2 regions of the Pseudomonas sp. AC112 genome follow, and region 1 is predicted to be linked to the other one. Evidence: predicted binding sites of a transcription regulator. Region 1 holds the regulator's gene; the other holds the start of a gene.
The links. Region 1 encodes FliA, which starts transcription of late flagellar genes. Its sites were predicted from a motif close to CTAAAGTTTNNNNNNNNNNNGCCGNTAA; they were not measured.

Region 1 (8,272 bases):
AGTTTGTGTGCCAGCCCGCTTCAAGGCTGCATCCGGCGTTGCATTGGCGGTACCGGTACCGGTCAGGCTGCGGCGCACATCCAGATTGCGCGAGACCACCAACACCACCCGACGGTTACGCGCGCGCCCCTCCACCGTGGCGTTATTGGCCACCGGCTGGAACTCGCCATACCCCACCGACGCCAGGCGTCCGGGGTTCACGCCCTGCATCGCAAGCATGCGCACGATGCTCGCGGCACGCGCCGAAGACAGCTCCCAGTTGGTCGGGTACTGCGCGGTGCTGATCGGAAAATTGTCGGTAAAGCCTTCCACGTGGATCGGGTTCTCAAACGGCCGCAAGATCGCCGCCACCTTGTCGATGATGGTGAATGCCTGGTCACTGGGCATCGCATCGGCACTGGCAAACAGCAGGCTGGAGTTCAGCTCGATCTCCACCCACAGCTCATTGCCACGCACGGTCATCTGGTTGGAACTGATCAAATCGCCGAACGCAGCGCTGATGTCATCGGCGATGCTTTTCAGCGGGTCGCTGGTGCCGCCCACGCCAGCGGCGGTTTCATCGCTGTCGTTGACCAACGGCTTGGCCGGCGTCACGGTCTTGGGCCGTTCTTCGCCGATGGGGATCGGCTTGAGGGCGCGGTCGGCGTCGTTGAACACGCCAATCAGCGCCTGGGAAATAACTTTGTACTTGCCTTCGTTGATCGACGAGATGGAGTACATCACCACGAAAAACGCGAACAGCAAGGTGATGAAGTCCGCGTAGGACACCAGCCACCGCTCGTGGTTGACGTGTTCTTCAGGCTCGCGACGGCGACGGCTCATAATCGATATCCCCCATCAATCCATGAAGCCCTGGAGCTTCAATTCGATGGAGCGTGGGTTCTCACCCTCGGCGATCGACAGGATGCCTTCCAGCAACATCTCGCGATAACGCGACTGGCGCATGGCAATTGACTTGAGCTTGCTGGCCACCGGCAACAGCACCAGGTTGGCACTCGCCACGCCGTAGATGGTGGCGACAAATGCCACGGCAATGCCGCTGCCCAGTTGCGACGGATCGGCGAGGTTGCCCATCACGTGGATCAGGCCCATCACCGCACCGATGATGCCGATGGTCGGCGCGTAGCCGCCCATGCTTTCGTAGACTTTGGCGGCGTTGATGTCGCGACTTTCCTGGGTGTAGAAATCCACCTCCAGGATGCTGCGGATCGCTTCCGGCTCGGCACCGTCCACCAGCAATTGCAGGCCTTTGCGTGCGTAGCTGTCCGGCTCGGCGTCAGCCACGCCTTCCAGGCCCAGCAGCCCTTCCTTGCGCGCGGTGAGGCTCCAGTTGACCACGCGGTCGATGCCGCCAGGCAAGTCGACACGTGGCGGAAAAATGATCCAGATAAGGATCTGCATGGCGCGCTTGAAGGAGCTCATGGGCGACTGCAGCAACGCCGCGCCCACGGTGCCGCCGATCACGATCAGGGCGGCCGGGCCGTTGGCCAGGGCGCCGAGGTGACCGCCTTCGAGGTAGTTGCCGCCGATGATCGCGACAAACGCCATGATGATGCCGATCAGGCTCAATACATCCATCAGAGGCAGGCCTCCACCAGGTGCTTGCCGATGTCGTCCAGGCTATAGACAGCGTCGGCCAGGTCCGCCTTGACGATGGCCATGGGCATGCCATAGATCACGCAGCTGGCTTCGTCCTGGGCCCAGATTGCGCTGCCGCCCTGCTTGAGCAGGCGCGCGCCTTCACGGCCATCGGCGCCCATGCCGGTGAGGACCACCGCCAGAACTTTGTCGCCGTAAGACTTGGCTGCCGAACCAAAGGTGATGTCCACGCAGGGTTTGTAATTCAGGCGCTCATCACCCGGCAGGATTTTGATCGCGCCACGGCCGTCCACCATCATTTGTTTGCCACCCGGCGCCAGCAACGCCAGGCCAGGACGCAGGATGTCACCATCCTCGGCTTCCTTGACGCTGATGCGGCACAACTTGTCCAGGCGCTCGGCGAATGCCTTGGTGAACGCCGCGGGCATGTGCTGGATCAGCACGATCGGCGCCGGGAAGTTGGCAGGCAGTTGGGTCAATACGCGTTGCAGTGCGACCGGGCCGCCGGTGGACGTACCGATGGCGACCAGCTTATAGGCCTTGCGCTTGGGCGCGGGCGAATGAGCGGCAGCAGGCGCAGCGGTCCGCACAGGCGCAGGTGCAACCGGACGCGTCACCGGTGCGGGCGCAGGACGCCCGAACGAGGTCGCCGGCGCCACAGCGGGAGCTGGCGTCGGCGCTGGCGTGCTGAACAGGCTGCGACGGTTACTGCGCGAAATGCTGTGCACTTTCTCGCACAGCATCTGCTTGACCTTCTCGGGGTTGCGCGAGATGTCTTCGAAATTCTTCGGCAGGAAATCCACCGCGCCAGCGTCCAGCGCATCCAGGGTGACCCGGGCGCCTTCGTGCGTCAGCGAGGAGAACATCAACACCGGGGTCGGGCAGCGTTGCATGATGTGCCGAACTGCCGTGATGCCATCCATCATCGGCATCTCGTAGTCCATGGTGATCACGTCCGGTTTCAACGCAATGGCTTGATCAATCGCCTCTTTGCCGTTGGTGGCCGTGCCGACCACCTGGATCGTTGGATCGGCGGAAAGAATTTCCGAGACGCGGCGGCGGAAGAAACCCGAATCGTCCACCACCAGGACCTTGACTGCCATAAACACTCCGTTAGGCGGGGCGGGCAATACCGCCCTGCCCCACCAGAATCAAATACGCCGAGCGGCGTAACGCTTGAGCATGCTCGGAACATCGAGAATCAGCGCGATCCGACCGTCACCGGTGATGGTCGCACCCGACATGCCCGGGGTTCCCTGCAGCATTTTGCCCAAAGGCTTGATGACCACTTCTTCCTGGCCAACCAGTTGATCGACGACAAAGCCGATCCGCTGGGTGCCCACGGAGAGAATCACCACATGGCCTTCGCGCTGCTCTTCATGCTTGGCCGATGCCACCAGCCAGCGCTTGAGGTAGAACAGTGGCAACGCCTTGTCGCGCACGATCACCACTTCCTGGCCGTCCACCACGTTGGTGCGCGACAGGTCGAGGTGGAAGATCTCGTTGACGTTGACCAGCGGGAAGGCGAAAGCCTGGTTGCCCAGCATCACCATCAGGGTCGGCATGATCGCCAAGGTCAACGGCACCTTGATAACGATCTTCGAGCCCTGGCCCTTGGTCGAGTAAATGTTGATCGAGCCATTGAGCTGGCTGATCTTGGTCTTCACCACGTCCATGCCGACGCCGCGGCCCGACACGTCGGAAATCTCGGTCTTGGTCGAGAACCCCGGGGCGAAGATCAGGTTGTAGCACTCGGTGTCGGTCAGGCGATCGGCGGCGTCCTTGTCCATCACGCCACGCTTGACCGCGATATTGCGCAACACGGCCGGGTCCATGCCCTTGCCGTCGTCGGTGATCGACAGCAGGATGTGGTCGCCTTCTTGCTCGGCGGCCAGGATCACCTTGCCGTTGCGCGACTTGCCCGAGGCTTCGCGTTCTTCCGGGGTTTCCACGCCGTGGTCGACGGCGTTGCGCACCAAGTGGACCAGCGGGTCGGCCAGGGCCTCGACAAGGTTTTTGTCGAGGTCGGTCTCTTCACCCACCAGTTCCAGGTTGATCTCTTTCTTCAGCTGACGCGCCAGGTCACGAACCAGGCGCGGGAAGCGGCCGAAGACTTTCTTGATCGGCTGCATCCGCGTTTTCATCACGGCGGTCTGCAGGTCGGCGGTCACCACGTCGAGGTTCGACACGGCCTTTTGCATGGCTTCATCGCCGCTGCTCAGGCCCAGGCGCACCAGGCGGTTACGTACCAATACCAGTTCGCCGACCATGTTCATGATGTCGTCCAGGCGCGCAGTATCAACCCGCACGGTGGTTTCGGCTTCACTGGCAGGCTTCTCGGCCACCGGTGCTGCAGCGGCACGCGCCGGAGCCGGTGCTGGCGCTGCGGCTGGCGCGGCAGCCGGCTTGGTAGCCGGGGCCGGCGTTGCGGCTTTGGCAGCCACCGGTGCTGCGGTCGCAACCGCTGCGGCCGGGGCCACTTCGCTGAACTTGCCCTTGCCGTGCAATTCGTCCAGCAGGGACTCGAACTCGTGATCGGAGATCAGGCCATCACCCGCCGGTGCTGCACTGGCAGCGGCAGGCGCCGCAGCCGTGGCGGCGACTTCCGGCAAGGCGTCGGCCACGAAGGTGCCCTTGCCATGCAGTTGGTCGAGCAACGCTTCGAATTCGTCGTCGGTAATGTCGGTGCTGGCACTGGCGGCAGGCGCCTGCGCAGCAGCAACCGGTGCGACAGCATCGGCCGCAAACTGGCCTTTGCCATGCAACTGGTCGAGCAGGGACTCGAACTCAGCGTCGGTAATGTCTTCGCTGGTCGGTGCCGCGACGGCAGCCGCCGGCGCCTCTGCCTCGGCCTTCACGGCACTGAGGGAGTTGAGCAGCTGTTCGAACTCGCTGTCGGTCACATCCGGCTCGGCTTCGGCCACAGGCTCGGGAGCCGCCTCAACCACAGGCGCAGCCGAGGTGTCGGCCGGTTCCGCCAGGCGCGCCAGGGCGGCCAGCAGTTCCGGGGTGGCCGCGGTGATCGGGGCACGTTCGCGCACTTCGCTGAACATGCCGTTGACCGCATCCAGCGCTTCGAGAATCACGTCCATCAGTTCCGAGTCGACGTGCCGCTCACCCTTGCGCAGGATGTCGAACACGTTCTCGGCGATGTGACAGCACTCCACCAGCTCATGGAGCTGGAGGAAGCCGGCGCCCCCTTTTACAGTGTGAAAACCGCGAAAAATTGCATTGAGCAGGTTCGCATCATCCGGGCGGCTTTCCAGCTCGACCAGTTGTTCGGACAGTTGCTCTAAAATTTCGCCGGCCTCTACAAGGAAATCCTGAAGGATTTCTTCATCGGCGCCGAAGCTCATGTGGGTGCTCCTTAGAAGCCTAAACTGGATAACAGGTCATCTACGTCATCCTGACCTGACACAACGTCTTCACGTTTATCGGCATGAATCTGCGGACCTTCACCCTTGGCGAGATGTTTTTGTGGATCTTTTTCCGAGAGGATCGCTTCGCGGTCATGTTCAATGCCGGCAAAGCGGTCAACCTGGCCTGCCATAAGCACCAATTTGAGCAAGTTGCTTTCCACTTCGGTGACCAACTGGGTCACACGCTTGATCACCTGGCCGGTGAGGTCCTGGTAATCCTGGGCGAGCAGAATGTCGTTGAGGTTGCTGGAAACCGTGCGGTTTTCCTGCTCGCTGCGTGACAAGAACCCGTCGACCCGACGCGCCAATTCACGAAACTCTTCAGCCCCCACTTCCCGGCGCATGAAGCGGCCCCAGTCAACGCTGAGGGCCTGGGCTTCGTTGGCCATGCCGTTGACCAGGGGCGTGGCGTTTTCCACCAAGTCCATGGTGCGGTTGGCCGCCGCCTCAGTCAGCCTGACCACGTAGGACAGGCGTTCGGTGGCATCAGTGATTTGCGAAATTTCTTCGGCCTGGGGCATATGCGGGTCAATCTGGAAATTGACGATCGCACTGTGCAGCTCGCGTGTGAGCTTGCCCACTTCCTGGTACAGGCCGCGGTCACGGGTCTGGTTGAGCTCATGGATTAACTGCACCGCGTCGCCAAACTGGCCTTTTTCAAGGCTGTCGACCAACTGGTGAGCATGCTTTTTCAGGGTCGACTCGAAGTCTCCCTGTGACGTTTCTTTATGCTCCATAGCTCCCCCGCGATGGCATTAGCCGTGGATGCGTTCGAAGATTTTTTCGATCTTCTCTTTCAAGGCCAATGCAGTGAATGGCTTGACCACGTAACCGTTAACCCCGGCTTGGGCGGCTTCGATGATCTGCTCACGCTTGGCTTCGGCGGTCACCATCAGCACAGGCAGGCTGCGCAGCTTTTCGTCAGCGCGCACGTGGCGCAGCAAGTCGATGCCGGTCATGCCCGGCATGTTCCAGTCCGTTACCAAAAAGTCGATGCTCCCGCTGTTGAGGATCGGAATCGCCGTAATGCCGTCATCCGCCTCGACCGTGTTAGTGAACCCAAGGTCACGCAACAGGTTTTTTATGATCCGCCGCATCGTTGAGAAGTCATCAACGATGAGGATTTTCATGTTCTTGTCCAATTCGACCTCCAAGCAGTCTTAAACGCGCCCAGCACCTGGACGCGCCATTTCAATCAACAGGCATTACACAAAAAGGACTGCCGAGGGCACCACGGGTCGAACCCGCGAAGGCTGCTTGCCCTCGCGGTATCGTCTGCAGTGTCCCCACACTGCCTGTCAGCGCGCTCGCCACTCTCCCAAACGCCCCCGCAAGCGGGCTGCGCACTGGCTGTGCAACTGGCTGACCCGCGATTCGCTGACCCCCAGGACCTCACCGATTTCCTTGAGGTTCAGCTCTTCGTCGTAGTACAGCGCCAACACCAGTCGCTCACGCTCCGGCAAATTGGCAATCGCGTCCGCCAACGCCCCCTGGAAACGCTCATCTTCCAGGTCACGCGATGGCTCCATATGAGCGCTCGCGCCGTCCTCGTGCAGCCCTTCGTGTTCGCCGTCCTGCAAGAGGTCGTCGAAACTGAACAGGCGGCTGCCCAAGGTATCGTTCAAAATCCCGTAGTAATCGTCGAGACTCAATTGGAGTTCGGCCGCAACTTCGTGATCTTTAGCGTCGCGACCGGTTTTTGCTTCAATTGCGCGAATTGCGTCACTGACCATGCGCGTATTGCGATGCACCGAACGCGGCGCCCAGTCACCTTTGCGCACTTCATCGAGCATCGCGCCACGTATGCGGATACCCGCGTACGTCTCGAAACTCGCCCCCTTGCTCGCGTCGTATTTGGTCGACACTTCGAGCAAGCCGATCATGCCCGCCTGGATCAGGTCTTCGACCTGGACGCTGGCGGGCAGGCGTGCCAGCAAGTGATAGGCGATACGCTTGACCAGGGGCGCGTAGCGCTCGATCAATTCGCCCTGGCTGTCACGGGCAGACTTCTTGTACGCGTTGTAGCCGGTCGCTGTCATAGCACGGGTCCTGCGCTCGTCTGATGCACCAATCGCTCGACGAAAAACTCCAGATGCCCCCGAGGGTTGGCGGGCAACGGCCAGGTATCGACCTTCTGGGCAATAGCCTTGAACGCCAATGCGCATTTGGAACGAGGGAACGCTTCGTAGACTGCACGCTGCTTTTGCACAGCCTTGCGCACACACTCGTCGTAGGGAACTGCGCCGACGTATTGTAAGGCGACATCGAGGAAGCGGTCCGTGACCTTGGTCAACTTGGCGAACAGATTGCGCCCTTCCTGCGGGCTCTGGGCCATGTTGGCCAGGACGCGGAAGCGGTTCATGCCGTAGTCACGGTTAAGCAGTTTGATCAGGGCGTAGGCGTCGGTGATCGAGGTGGGTTCATCGCAGACCACCAGCAACACTTCCTGCGCAGCGCGCACGAAGCTGACCACGGACTCGCCGATCCCGGCGGCGGTGTCGATCACCAGCACGTCGAGGTTGTCGCCAATATCACTGAAAGCCTGGATGAGGCCGGCATGCTGCGCCGGGCTCAGGTGCACCATGCTCTGGGTGCCCGAGGCAGCCGGCACGATGCGGATGCCACCGGGGCCCTGCAGCAGCACATCGCGCAGCTCGCAGCGGCCCTCGATCACATCGGCAAGGGTGTGTTTGGGTGTCAGCCCCAGCAGAACGTCCACGTTCGCCAAGCCCAGGTCAGCATCCAGCAGCATGACGCGACGGCCAAGCTCTGCCAGGGCCAGGGACAAATTCACTGACACGTTAGTTTTCCCGACGCCACCTTTGCCGCCGGTCACCGCGATCACCTGTACGGGATGCATGCTGCCCATTTTATTTCTTTACCTTGTCTTGCTTAGACGCAGGCTACATGGCTTGGCCGCGTGAATCGCTTGCAGACCATCGATGTAGATACATTTCACGGTGTTCATCCTGACTCAACCCACCCGCTTTGCCGGGTTGTGGTAAAGGTCGGCGAACATATCGGCCATCGCTTCCTCGCTAGGCTCTTCTTGCATTTGCACGCTGACTGCACGGCTGACCAACTGATGACGGCGCGGCAGATGCAGATCATCCGGGATCCGCGGCCCGTCGGTCAGGTAGGCGACCGGCAATTCATGACTGATGGCCAGGCTCAGCACCTCGCCCAGGCTCGCGGTCTCATCGAGCTTGGTGAGGATGCAACCGGCCAGGCCACAACGCTTGTAACTATGATAC
Region 2 (8,272 bases), 330 kb from region 1:
CGGGTGGTTAGGCTCGTAGCGGGCCTCCAGATTGCTCTGGTCTTCAACCACACCGAGTACCTGCACGCCGGAGCCTGCGGCGCCTTGGTCCTGGAACAGCGAATCGCTGCCGCCGTTCTGGCCACCCTGGAACATGGTGGCGAATACCGGATGACGGGCGCGGTAGGTCTGGTCAATGCTCGAAGACACGGTCTCGGCGTTGGCGATGTTACTGGCGACGGTGTTCAAACGCGTGGTCTGCGCGCTCATGCCACTGCCGGCAATATTGAAAACACTGGACAGGGACATGGCTTACTCTCCACGCAGGGCTGACATCAGCCCTTTGAATTTGCTGTTGAGCAGGGTGAAGCTGGCTTGAAAGTTCACCGAGTTCTCGGCGTAGGCCGATTGCTCCAGCTGGGCGTCGACGGTGTTCTGGTCGATCGACGGCTGCATCGGTGTGCGATACAGCAACGACTCGTCACCATTGCTCAGGCCTTGCGCTTCAATATGACGGCTGTTGGTCATGTTCAAGGCGAAGGTGCCGTTCTTGGTCTTGTCCTGCTGTGCAGCGAGCACGGCGGAGAAGTCCAGGTCCCGAGCCTTGTAGTTCGGGGTGTCGGCGTTGGCAATGTTGTTGGCCAGGACTTCAGCACGCTGGGCGCGGAAGCCCAGGGCTTGTTCGTGGATACCGAGCGCTTTATCGAAGCTGATGCTCATGGCGGAAACCTTTAAGGGCTGACCTGCTGTTCGTTAACAGGGTTATAGCAAGGTGTGTGCCAGTTTGTGGGAAGCCCGTATTTAAAGGGCTTGTGGGCGGATTGCCGGGCGGCAATGCCAGAAAAGCGGCAACGGGTTTCCGCGTGGTGCCAGTAAAGCGGCAATCCGGGTTGCCGCTATTGAACGGTTTGCCGCAAAAACAAATGTGGGAGCGGGCTTGCTCGCGAATGCATTCTGTCAGTTGATACATGCATCAACTGACACTGCGCTTTCGCGAGCAAGCTCGCTCCCACATTGTTTACCGCGTACGGTTTACTTGGCCTGGTAAATGATCCCAGGGCTGCACTGCACCATCTGGTAATGGTCCGGCAAACCGTTCAGCGCCTCGGAAGCACCGAGGAACAGGTAGCCACCGCGCTTGAGCGTGCCGTGGATGCGCAACAGGATGTCTTTCTTCACCTCGGCCGAGAAATAGATCAGCACGTTGCGGCAGAACACCATGTCAAACTTGCCCAGGCTGGCGTAGCTGTCGAGCAGGTTGAACGAGCGGAACTCCACACGGCTCTTGATCGGCGCCTTGACCGCCCAACGCCCCGCCCCTTTCGGGTCGAAATAGCGTTGCAGGCGTTCCTGGGACAAACCACGGCCCAGTGCCAGGCTGTCGTACTCGCCGGTCTTGCAGTTGGTGAGCATGGTGCCGGACAGGTCGGTGGCCACGATTTGCGCCCCAGCCTTCAACTGGCCCATGTTGGTCCGCTCGAACTCATCGATCGACATCGAAATCGAGTACGGTTCCTGCCCCGAGGAACAGGCGGCCGACCAGATGCGCAGGCGCTGGCCCGGGCTGGCCTTGATGGCTTCCGGGAGCACTTTGCTCTTGAGCACTTCAAACGGATAGGTGTCGCGAAACCACAAGGTTTCGTTGGTCGTCATGGCATCGACCACCATTTCCTTGAGCCCGCTGCGCGGCTGCCCCTGGATGCGCTGGACCAGCTCACCCAACGACTTGATGCCCTGCTGCTCCATCAGTTTGTTGAGACGGCTGGATACCAGGTACTGCTTGTTTTCACCGAGCAATATGCCACAGGCTTTTTCCAGGAAGACCCGGAACTGTTCGAAATCCAAATTACCCGTAGACAATGATACCGCCTCTTAAATCGTGTGACCGCCAGGGGGAAATCCCCCTAGCCGTGATCTGCTGCCTTGATCCGGTCGACAACCCGGGATGCCAGGTCATCAGGACGGAATTTGGCCAGGAAGTCATCGGCACCGACCTTCTTGACCATCGCCTGGTTGAATACACCCGACAACGAAGTATGCAGGATGATATGCAATTTTTGCATGCGTGGATCGTTACGTATCTCGGCCGTGAGGGTGTAGCCGTCCATTTCCGGCATCTCGATGTCGGAGATCATCATCAAGAATTCTTCTTCCGGTTTCTTGCCGTCATCCACCAGCTTGCGCAGGTAATCCAACGCTTGGCGACCATCATTGAGGGCCACCACTTCCACGCCGACGGTTTGCAGGCAACGGGTCACCTGTTTACGCGCCACCGAGGAGTCGTCCACCGTCAATACACGCAGGGAGATCGCCTTATGCGCGGTTTCGGCGTCCACCACACCCACGGAAATCGATTCCGAGGTCGGCGCCACTTCGGCAAGGATCTTCTCCACGTCGATGATTTCCACCAACTGGTTGTCGACCCGCGTCACCGCCGTGAGGTAGTGATCGCGACCGGTGCCCTTGGGCGGCGGATGGATCTCTTCCCAGTTCATGTTGACGATGCGCTCCACCGAGCGCACCAGGAAACCCTGGGTCTTGGTGTTGTATTCGGTAATGATCACGAACGGGTTCTCGCGGTCCTGCAAACCTGCCGAACCGGTGGCCAGGGCCAAGTCAAGAATCGGGATCGTCGCGCCACGGATGTTGGCAACGCCACACACCACCGGGCTGGACTTGGGCATGATCGTCAGCTTGGGGCATTGCAACACTTCCCGCACCTTGAACACGTTGATGCCATACAGCTGCTTGCCATCCAGGCGAAAAAGCAACAACTCCAGGCGATTCTGCCCTACCAGCTGTGTGCGCTGGTTTACTGAATCCATTACTCCTGCCATGCCCAGACTCCTACGCTAAAACCTTAAAGGGTGCGACGCGCACCCAACGCTAAACGGCACGGCCTTTGCTATTTATTGGTCATGGATATTAAAACGACAGTTTCCCGACGCCCCATCCTGACACGGTACCGCAGATCGCTCTGCGCAGCGTTGGCGTTGCTTGCCTTGGGCCTGGGCGCCACGGCCCGCGCAGACAACGTCACCTTGCCTGATCTACTTATCGGCGTCACCCAGGGCTTTCTTGAGTTCACTGTAGAAGATTATCTGGCGACCACCCAGACGCCGGGGCGTTACGAAATCCAGGTCAACCAGCTGGACCCGCGCCTGCGCATGCCCATGTGCGACAAGGAATTGACAGCCACCTTGGAAAGCCCCGCTCAACCGATCGGCCGCGTGACGGTCAAGGTCCGCTGCGACGGCGCCTCGCCCTGGACGGTGTTCGTGCCCGCCCAAGTCAAATTGTTCCGCGATGTGGTGGTCGTTGCCCGCCCGCTCAAGCGCACTGGAATCATCGGTTTTGAGGACGTGGTGTTGCGCGAACGCGACATCAGCATGATCAGCCAGGGTTACCTGACATCCCTCGATCAGGCCGTCGGGCAGAAACTGACCCGACCAGTGGTCACCGATCAGGTCATCACCCTGGTGCATTTGGAACAGGCGGAGGTGATCCGCAAAGGTGATCAGGTGGTGATTTCCGCCAGCAGCGGTGCGCTGCAGGTCAAAATGCCGGGTGAAGCGCTGTCCAACGGCGGCATGAGTGAGCAGATAAGGGTGAAGAACCTCAACTCCAACCGTGTCATCAAGGCACGGGTCACTGCACCTGGCCAGGTGGAGGTGGCTTTATAGAACACTGGTATCGGGCGCCCGCTTTTCCTACACTGTCGACTGGATGTCGGCCTGTGCAGTTTATTGTCAATCGAGCCTAAAGTTTGTCCGGGTATGGCCGAAAACATGGCAAGCGTCCAAATACCCAGAGGTTTTTTTAATCATGGTCATTGATTTCAGTCGTTTGAATAACACCCCGACCACGTCGGCCCCTACGCGCGCCACCGGCACCAAGGACAGCGTAGAAGCCAAGGCCCAGCCACTGCCCGCCAAGGCAGAACAGGCCAGCGCCAGCCAGAGTGGGGAATCCGTACACCTGAGCAATGAGGCTCAACAGTTGCAGAAGGTCACTGACTCGCTGCGCGATCAACCGGTGGTCAATAAAGCCCGTGTGGCCGAATTGAAACAGGCAATCGCCGATGGCAGCTATAAAGTCGACAGCAACCGTGTAGCCAGCAAGCTGCTTAATTTCGAAGCCGAGCGCTAGGCTAAGGCCTGCGCCGGGCTTTTGGACGCTTAAACCCCAAGGCCAGCCATGCATCACGACGAAACCCTGCTTCAACTGATCATTGATGATCTCGCCCCGACCCAACAGCTGCTCGAGCTGCTCAGGGAAGAATCCCTGGCCCTCTACGGCCGGGACATGCCCCTGCTGGAAGAGATCCTGGCGCGCAAGCAGTCGTTGATTGTCCTACTGGAACAACACGGCAAGAAACGCAGCCAGATCCTCGTCAGCCTGGGCCTGCCCGCCGACCATGACGGATTGGCACAGCTGGCCAGCCATTCCTCGGTCGGCGATCAATTACTGGCCCAGAGCAAAGAACTCAATCAATTGCTCGCCCAGTGCCAGGAAGCCAACCTGCTCAACGGTCAGTCGATCCAGCTTCAGCAAGCTACGACCGCCAACCAGTTGCGTATACTTCACGGCGGAGAGCCTCCAGCGCTTTACAACGCTCAGGGCTCCACCTCACGCCTGGCCAAGCCAAGCACCCGCAGCCAAGCCTGACGCCGGATCACGGCGCGGCCTATCCAAGGCGCGTCACATACTGGCAGAATGCCTGCTCTTGCGTGTAGTCGTATTTTGTCTGGAGATGGAAGAACCGTGTTCAACGCCCTTAATGCGGAAGATGCCCCGCAGCCACCCAAGGTCCTCACCACCCCTCTGGAAATCGCCAGCACCTTGCGGATGCTGCAAGACAGCCATGACCCGCTGATCATTACCTTCCACGAACGCAGCCAGCGCTTCCAGAGCTACCTGGTGGACGTCAACCGGGACAGCGGCACCCTGGCCCTGGACGAAATGATCCCCCGCGACGGCGAACGCCACCTCGAAAATGGCGAACCCTTCCGCATCGAAGGCTTCCATGACGGCGTGCGCGTTGCCTGGGAAAGCAACGGCGGCATGAGCATCAGCGAAAAGGACGGCCACCGTATCTACACCGGCAGCCTGCCCGACGAAGTGGTCTACCATCAGCGCCGCAACGCCTTTCGCGCCGCCTTGAAGCTGGCCCAATTGGTCAATATCGAGCTGGGTGGCGAGAAGCTCAAGGCGCCTATCAGCGGCAAGCTGCTGGATATTTCTGCTACCGGCTGCAAATTGCGCTTTGAAGGGGACATCTCCGAGCGCCTGCAACTGGGCCAGGTGTATGACCGCTTCATCGCCGCCCTGCCCTTTGGCAGCATGACCACCTCGGTCGAGTTGCGTTACCTGCACTTCGAAGAGAAGATCAACACCACGTTTGCCGGCGTGCGCTTCCACAATATGAGTGGCTTGGTGCAGCGCCAGGTCGAACGCTTTGTGTACCAACTGCAACGCGAAGCGCGGCGCTTCGACAAAGACGACGATTTTTAAACCTTAAGATCGCGGCAAAAAAACGGGCAGCCCCTAAAGGGATCTGCCCGTTTTTTCTGTCAGGGGCGCGCCCTGCTCAGGTCGTGAGGGTGGTCGTCCGGCCCCAGGGGTTCAGGCGGCCCCTCAAAGGGCGGCTCATCCGAGGGCGGGGTCGGATCCGCTTCCGGCTCCGGGGCGGCGGTTTGCATCTGGTCCTGCACCACCTGCTCATCCACACGCGGGTCCAATGCGGCCACCAGCGGCGAGCTGGACATGCTGTCGGGCATCGCGACGTGATGCAGCGGTGCATCGTCCACCTGATGCAGGTTGGTCACGGCTTTTGGCCGGATACGCCACACCAGGATCAACGCGCACAGGCTGAAAAACGCATACAGCATGTGGCTACCGAACATCTTCATCACCACACCTGCCAGCAACGGCCCGACACTCGCGCCGACGCCGTAGGTCACCAGCAGCATCGCCGTTAGCGACACGCGGCGATCACCTTCCACATGGTCGTTGGAGAACGCCACCGCCAGTGGATACAGGCAGAACTGCACCAGCGAACACAGGAAGCCCGCCACGAACAGCACTTCGAGCGGCACCTGGGTCATTATCGCCAGCGGTAATGCAGCCACCGCCAGGCACAGGGCAAAACAACGGATCAGCAGCGCACGGTCATAACGGTCCGACAACCAGCCCAACGGCCACTGCACCAACAGGCCGGCAAAAATGCAGCTACCCATGAACAGACCCACCTGCTCGGTGGTCAGGCCTTGCTGGGAGGCATAGAGCGGCGCCAGGCCGTAGAACGAGCCCACGATCACACCCGCCCCAAGTACCGTACTCAACGACTGCGGTACGCGCTTGATAAAAAAGCGTGGTTCCATCGGCGCAGGGTGCAGGGGAGCCGGGTGAATACGACGAGTCATGGCCACCGGCACCAGGCACAGCGCAAAGCACAGCGCGACCAGCATCAGCAATTCGAGACCGAGCTGAGGGTGCATGACCAGAATCAATTGGCCGAGGACCAGGCCCAGGTAAGACGCGATCATATAGCCGCTGAATACCACGCCGCGCTGCTTGGCGTCCGCCTGCTCATTGAGCCAACTTTCGATGACCATGTACTGGCACATCATCCCCAAGCCCACGATCATCCGCAGCACGATCCAGGCCGGCAGCCAGTCGATCAGGCCATGGCCCAACACGGCTGCACCGACAATACCGGCACAGGTTGCATAGGCCCGAATATGCCCGACCCGTGCGATCAGGCGGTGCCCGATCTTGCCACCCAGCACCAGGCCAAAATAGTTGGCCGCCATCAGCGCACCCACCCACAGGCTGTCGACATGGTCAGCCGCCAGGCGCAAAGCCAGGTAAGTACTGAGCAGGCCGGAGCCGATCAGCATCATCAAGGAGGCGAAATAAAGGGCTCGAAAAGATTTCCAGATCTGGCGCATCGGCGTTCCGAGCGGCTCCTTGCAGTGAGAGACAGGCCTATCGGCATGATAGTCCGGGGTGACCGAGTCCGGACAGCCGGTAGGGGCTGTTTCCGGGGATTATTTTGCTTACGGACTCAGACGCTGTCCGGTGGCTTGCTGGATACACGAATTGCGATAAATACACCGCGTACGTGCTGTGAACCCTGTACACCCTCAAGGTTCGACTCAGGTTCGGAAAACGCCCACAAAAAAGCCCTGCCAGACTGTTCTGTGCAGGGCTTTGAATCTGGTGTCCCAGGGCCGGTTCGAACGGCCAACCTTCCCCTTAGGAGGGGGATGCTCTATCCAATTGAGCTACTGGGACAAATGACAGCCGTCGAACCATGGGCATGGCGACGGACGGCGTGCATGTTAACGGTCAGGGTAGGTTTTGTCATGTCGTCCGTGGGCTTTTTGAGTGTAGGCCTATACCTCTGTGAATGATCCTGGTTTGGCCCTGCAAACACGGGCGCCCATGGCCGTCGTGCAAATTGCACTCCCCCAAAACGCCATCATTGCAAATTGCAACCTTTCCACCCTATGAAGTAGACTCAACCTGTTGATTTTATTGAGTTATTGGATTGGCACGACACCTGCAATACCTCTCCTACAAACCCAACAAGCCACGGCGTTGAGCGGAGAACATAATCATGAACAGTGCCCTTCTGTTAGCCCTTAACACCGTAGCCTTGGCTGCATTGGTCACGTTTCACTTCCAGTCTACAGGCGCCAACGACCCGGCGCAGATCAGCCAGGCCGTGCCGCACCACCTGCAGCAACGTCCGCAACTGGCGGTCATGACGCCGAACGCGCAGTCGCCAATCCGCCTGGCCCAGGGCACCCAATCGGCACCTGCGTCTGAACACTGGGTTTTCTGAGGAAGTCGTTGATGAACAAATTCGCCTGGCTGTTTCTCTGCCTGACTGCGTTGGCCGTCGTTCTGGGCATGGGCACCGAGTCCACAGACAGCCAAACCACCGCATTCATCGCCAGCGGCGTATTTGCCAGCCTTCTGGTGCTGACCCTGATTCTAGGTCGTCGCATCAAATTCGATCCCGTCCTGCGCTAACCCCCCATCACCTGCCTCTCGCCTACCTTATGTCGCCTGACCCTCGCTAATCGGCAAATTGCCACTAGTCTTAAAACTAAGGGCAAAAGGCCACTTTGCGATAGGATGTGCGGCCTCAAACCCTGTGGTGGCCTGGACTGACGGGAAGTTCCCTCGCGGATTTACGCGTTGAAAAGTTTTCCAACCAGTCCGCAAAAATGCAAATGAGTGCTGGCATAAAGCCTTTAGGCAGTTCAATATTTGTCACAGA

Region 2: flgM (flagellar biosynthesis anti-sigma factor FlgM) is a predicted target of FliA. The motif match lies at 3,739-3,766, and genes of this name have one in related genera.

The regions. Positions count from the first base shown of each region.
Region 1 covers NZ_CEEDCM010000001.1:4,162,406-4,170,677, reverse strand. The annotation lists gene motD (flagellar motor protein MotD) at 1-822, opposite strand, end outside; gene AC0IYN_RS19290 (flagellar motor protein) at 838-1,578, opposite strand; gene AC0IYN_RS19285 (protein-glutamate methylesterase/protein-glutamine glutaminase) at 1,578-2,702, opposite strand; gene AC0IYN_RS19280 (chemotaxis protein CheA) at 2,751-4,955, opposite strand; gene AC0IYN_RS19275 (protein phosphatase CheZ) at 4,967-5,755, opposite strand; gene AC0IYN_RS19270 (chemotaxis response regulator CheY) at 5,774-6,148, opposite strand; gene fliA (RNA polymerase sigma factor FliA) at 6,317-7,057, opposite strand; gene fleN (flagellar synthesis regulator FleN) at 7,054-7,887, opposite strand; gene flhF (flagellar biosynthesis protein FlhF) at 7,993-8,272, opposite strand, start outside.
Region 2 covers NZ_CEEDCM010000001.1:3,830,848-3,839,119, reverse strand. The annotation lists gene flgC (flagellar basal body rod protein FlgC) at 1-288, opposite strand, end outside; gene flgB (flagellar basal body rod protein FlgB) at 292-699, opposite strand; gene cheR (protein-glutamate O-methyltransferase CheR) at 1,012-1,839, opposite strand; gene AC0IYN_RS17740 (chemotaxis protein CheV) at 1,884-2,816, opposite strand; gene flgA (flagellar basal body P-ring formation chaperone FlgA) at 2,898-3,662, shown strand; gene flgM (flagellar biosynthesis anti-sigma factor FlgM) at 3,805-4,128, shown strand; gene AC0IYN_RS17725 (flagella synthesis protein FlgN) at 4,177-4,647, shown strand; gene AC0IYN_RS17720 (flagellar brake protein) at 4,744-5,493, shown strand; gene AC0IYN_RS17715 (MFS transporter) at 5,553-6,932, opposite strand; tRNA gene AC0IYN_RS17710 (tRNA-Arg) at 7,202-7,278, opposite strand; gene AC0IYN_RS17705 (hypothetical protein) at 7,604-7,831, shown strand; gene AC0IYN_RS17700 (PA3371 family protein) at 7,843-8,022, shown strand.